Regions from separate parts of the Superficieibacter sp. HKU1 genome, predicted to be linked through region 1. Evidence: riboswitches for the same ligand, from Rfam matches in the RefSeq annotation. Region 1 holds a riboswitch; the other holds the start of a gene.
The links. A riboswitch is a leader RNA that binds a small molecule or an ion and turns the genes downstream of it on or off. The one in region 1 is predicted to bind thiamine pyrophosphate.
Positions count from the first base shown of each region.

Region 1 (2,204 bases):
ACGCCGCGCCCGGCAAGCTGGAAAAGTCCGGCATCCTGATTGATGACCTGACGTACCGATCCCATCTCCCGCTGACGCTGTTGCTGCACCAGCCAGACCGTTTCGCCTTCCCATTCACCAATGTGGAGTGCGCTCTGGCCCACAAGATCAAAATTTCCTGCCTCGCCATGTGGTAATTCTCCGGCGGGCAGCCATAATTTTTGTTCATGGCTGACTATCCACCAGCCGCGATCGGACTTCTCAATAATACGGACCATAATCACTTGCACAACCTTAGTTTCACTGGCATGTTGATAACATTATTTTTACATTTTTAGTGAACAATTTTTCTAATCTACATTTTACGGGGTCATTTATGCTAAACCACCTGGAAAGACTGACAGAGCGCGTCGGAGGAAGTAATGAACTCGTCGATCGCTGGCTACAGGTGCGCAAGCAGCTGCTTGTGGCTTACTACAATCTTGTTGGCTTCAAACCCGGCAAAGAATCGGTGACCCAGCTTGATGAAAAAGCGCTCGATAATTTCTGCCATAACCTGGTTGAGTATCTTTCCGCCGGTCATTTCAGTATTTATGAACGCATTATCAGCGAAATGGAAGGGGCAAGCCCACTTATCGCCGCGACGAAACTGTATCCGCTGCTGGAAGCTAATACTCAGGAGATCATGGGTTACTACGATTCCAGCCTGGAAAATGCTATTGATCACGACAATTATCTCGAATTCCAGCAGGCGCTTTCCGGTATCGGCGAGTCGCTGGCCGCGCGCTTTACGCTGGAAGATAATTTGATCCAGTTGGCCTATGAGAACAACCTCAAAGAAAGTGCTAACGACGAAACGAATATCGCGCGCCCGGCTTGAGTTCTTGAGTTTTAGCGCGTAAGTTACCTGCATTGCCCCTCTCACGAGGGGTTACATCTTGTCGGAGTGCCTTTAGTAAAAGGCTGAGACCGTTAATTCGGGATCCGCGGAACCTGATCAGGCTAATACCTGCGAAGGGAACAAGAGTAATTCTGCTTTTGACGCTGCCGTTACAGGCAAAGTCCATCCATTACTCCATCCGTCGTCTGACAAGCCACGTCCTTACTTTTGGAATGAGCTATGTCTGAACCTAAAATGACCCGCCGCGAACAACGCGAGCACGCACAACGTTTTATCGACACGCTGGAAGGCACCGCTTTCCCCAACTCAAAACGTATCTACATTACCGGCTCACAGCCTGATATCCGCATTCCGATGCGTGAGATCCAGCTTAGCCCGACGCCTGTCGGCGGGAGCAAAGAAAATCCGCAGTTTGAAGACAACGAAGCCGTGCCGGTGTATGACACGTCGGGTCCGTATGGCGATCCTGACGTGAAAATTAATGTCCAGCAGGGGCTGGCAAAATTGCGCCAGCCGTGGATTGACGCGCGTCATGATAGCGAAGAGCTTCCCGACCGCAGTTCGGCGTATACCAAAGAACGCCTGGCGGACGATGGACTGGACGACCTGCGGTTTACCGGCCTGCTGACGCCGAAGCGGGCGAAAAGCGGGCAGTGTGTCACCCAGTTGCATTACGCTCGCCAGGGTATCGTGACGCCGGAGATGGAGTTTATCGCCATCCGGGAAAACATGGGCCGCGAGCGCATCCGCAGTGAAGTGCTGCGCCAGCAGCATCCGGGCCAGGGTTTCGGCGCGCGTCTGCCGGAAAATATTACGCCGGAATTTGTCCGTGATGAAGTCGCCGCCGGGCGCGCCATTATTCCCGCCAATATTAACCATCCTGAATCCGAACCGATGATCATCGGCCGCAACTTTCTGGTCAAAGTGAACGCCAATATCGGCAACTCGGCGGTCACTTCCTCTATTGAAGAAGAAGTGGAAAAGCTGGTGTGGTCGACCCGCTGGGGCGCGGACACGGTGATGGATCTCTCCACCGGACGCTATATTCACGAAACCCGTGAGTGGATCCTGCGTAACAGCCCGGTACCCATCGGCACGGTGCCGATCTATCAGGCGCTGGAGAAAGTGAATGGCATCGCTGAAGATCTGACCTGGGAAGCCTTCCGCGATACGCTGCTGGAGCAGGCGGAGCAAGGGGTGGATTACTTTACTATCCACGCGGGCGTGCTGCTGCGCTATGTGCCGATGACCGCCAGGCGTCTGACGGGGATTGTTTCGCGCGGCGGCTCGATTATGGCGAAATGGTGCCTGTCACATCATAAAG
Region 1 is NZ_CP119754.1:4,510,625-4,512,828, forward strand. Features, by position in the region: gene nudC (NAD(+) diphosphatase) at 1-257, opposite strand, end outside; gene rsd (sigma D regulator) at 356-859, shown strand; TPP riboswitch at 912-1,016, shown strand; gene thiC (phosphomethylpyrimidine synthase ThiC) at 1,100-2,204, shown strand, end outside.

Region 2 (2,204 bases), 1.3 Mb from region 1:
GCCAGAAGGAGAAGCGCACCACGTGCCACAGGTAGCTGTCCTCAAGCAGCGTACGCCAGGCCGCCTGCGGCGCGCTGATCCAGAGCGCCAGAAATGCGGCCAGCGCCACCGCCACCATGAGTGTGGCGGCGGCGAGGCCCGGTATCAGCCAGCCGGGAATTAACGGCTGACGGCGCGTTGCCATTCGCTAATCCACTGCGCGCGCTGCTGCGCGACGTCATGCGAGGAAAACTGCAGCGTGGTTTTCGGTTTTGCCAGATCGGCAAACCCTGCCGGCAGGGTGACGTCAGTGACCGGATACATCCAGTTGCCGGTTGGAATGGCATTCTGGAACGCCGGGGAAACCATGAAGGTAAGGAATTTCTTCGCCAGTTCAGGCTGCTTGCTGGCCGCCGTACGGGCCGCGACTTCAACCTGGAGATAGTGACCTTCAGCAAAATCCGCGGCCGCGTACTGCGATTTTTTCTCTTCAATAATATGGTAGGCCGGAGAGGTGGTGTAGCTCAGCACCAGATCGCTTTCGCCTTTTAAGAACAGCCCGTAGGCTTCACTCCAGCCTTTGGTCACGGTAACGGTTTTTGCCGCCAGTTTCTGCCAGGCTTCTGATGTTTTATCACCGTAGACTTTTTGCATCCACAGCAGCAGACCCAGACCCGGCGTGCTGGTGCGCGGATCTTCATAAATTACGCGCCATTTCTGGTCGCTTTCCACCAGTTCCTTCAGGCTTTTCGGCGGATTTTTCAGCTTGTTTTTGTCATAGACAAACGCGAAGTAGCCGTAGTCGAAAGGCACGAAAGTATCGTTGTCCCAGCCGCCCGGCACCTTAACCGCGCTGACCGGCACGTCGCTTTTGGCAAACAGCTTAGTTTGCGTGGCGGCTTCCAGCAGGTTGTTATCCAGCCCCAGCACCACGTCGGCTTTGCTGTTTTTCCCTTCCATACGCAGGCGGTTGAGCAGCGATACGCCGTCTTCCAGCGCCACGAACTTCAGCTCGCAACCGCAGTCGGCTTCAAAGGCTTTTTTGACCACCGGCCCCGGTCCCCAGTCGGCGGAGAACGAGTCGTAGGTGTAGACGGTGAGTACCGGTTTAGCGAAAACAGGCGCGGCGACCAGCGCCAGCAGCGGCAGATATTTTTTTAACACTTTGCACCTCAGTAGATGGGTGGCAAAGGATTTTGAGCGGTAGCCTCAAATCCCTTCGCCGGCATTATCCGGATCAGGTTCGACGGGTATTTTCTCAGCTTTTATCAGCACCCCGTTGAGCACGTTAACAGTGTAATAATTTTGTCAGTTTTCGGAAAGCATTATGGCTCCGGCGGCGCAAACCAGGCGGATTTAAAGTCAAACCAGCCGAGGGTGTTCATCCGCAGGCCGCGCATACTGCGCTGCCCCTGAAGTACCAGCCAGTGATGGATCAGCGGCACAATATTCTGATTCACCTGTAACTGCTGGCTCCAGGTGGCCGGATTTAACTCGCCTCTGCGCCAGCGGCTGGCGTCTTCCTCCCAGTCAATCGGAATGCAATGGCGGATCAGCGGTACGTCGTACAGATAGGCAAACAAGGAGAAATCGAGGGGGAGGGTAAAGTTGGCGCTGTTTAACCAGACGTCGCTGACCGCCTCGCCGCGATGCCACTCTTCATACTCCAGCTCCTGAATCTCCAGCTTCACCTGATGTTCGGCCAGCAGCGCCTTCATAATGCCGCCCATCATGCGGTGTTCAACGTGATCCTGATAATACGTCAGGGTGATGGTTTCCAGGCCCGCCGGTTTTTCACAGGCGCGACTCTGCGAGTGATGCCAGCGCGGCAGCAGGCCATAGGCCGGGAACCAGGTACTCTGGTAATGTTCTCCCGCGTGATACAGCATATTCGCCGGCTGAAAGAGGTGGCTCAGCCACTGGCGCACGGCTGGATTGCTGCCGCGCGGGCTACGGGCGTCAAATAGCAGGTAATAACATCCTTCCTCAAGACGGCTTTCTACCGCTTTTTCACTCTGCGTGGTGCCCTGAAGCGTCAGGCCACCATTAGGCTCCTCGCCGATTTCCGGTAGTACCCAGACGTTCACTTCATCAATGAGCGCCCGAAAACCAAAATAGTCGTCGAAGGCGTGGATCTTAAGCTGATTCTGGTTGTTACGCCCGACCGCATACGGGCCGGTACCGACAGGCAGGCTCGAGAAATGGCTCATCGTTTCCCATTCGCG
Region 2 is NZ_CP119754.1:919,453-921,656, forward strand. Features, by position in the region: gene thiP (thiamine/thiamine pyrophosphate ABC transporter permease ThiP) at 1-184, opposite strand, end outside; gene thiB (thiamine ABC transporter substrate binding subunit) at 160-1,143, opposite strand; TPP riboswitch at 1,176-1,268, opposite strand; gene sgrR (HTH-type transcriptional regulator SgrR) at 1,305-2,204, opposite strand, start outside.
Region 2: another riboswitch for thiamine pyrophosphate. It lies ahead of thiB (thiamine ABC transporter substrate binding subunit); the one in region 1 lies ahead of thiC (phosphomethylpyrimidine synthase ThiC).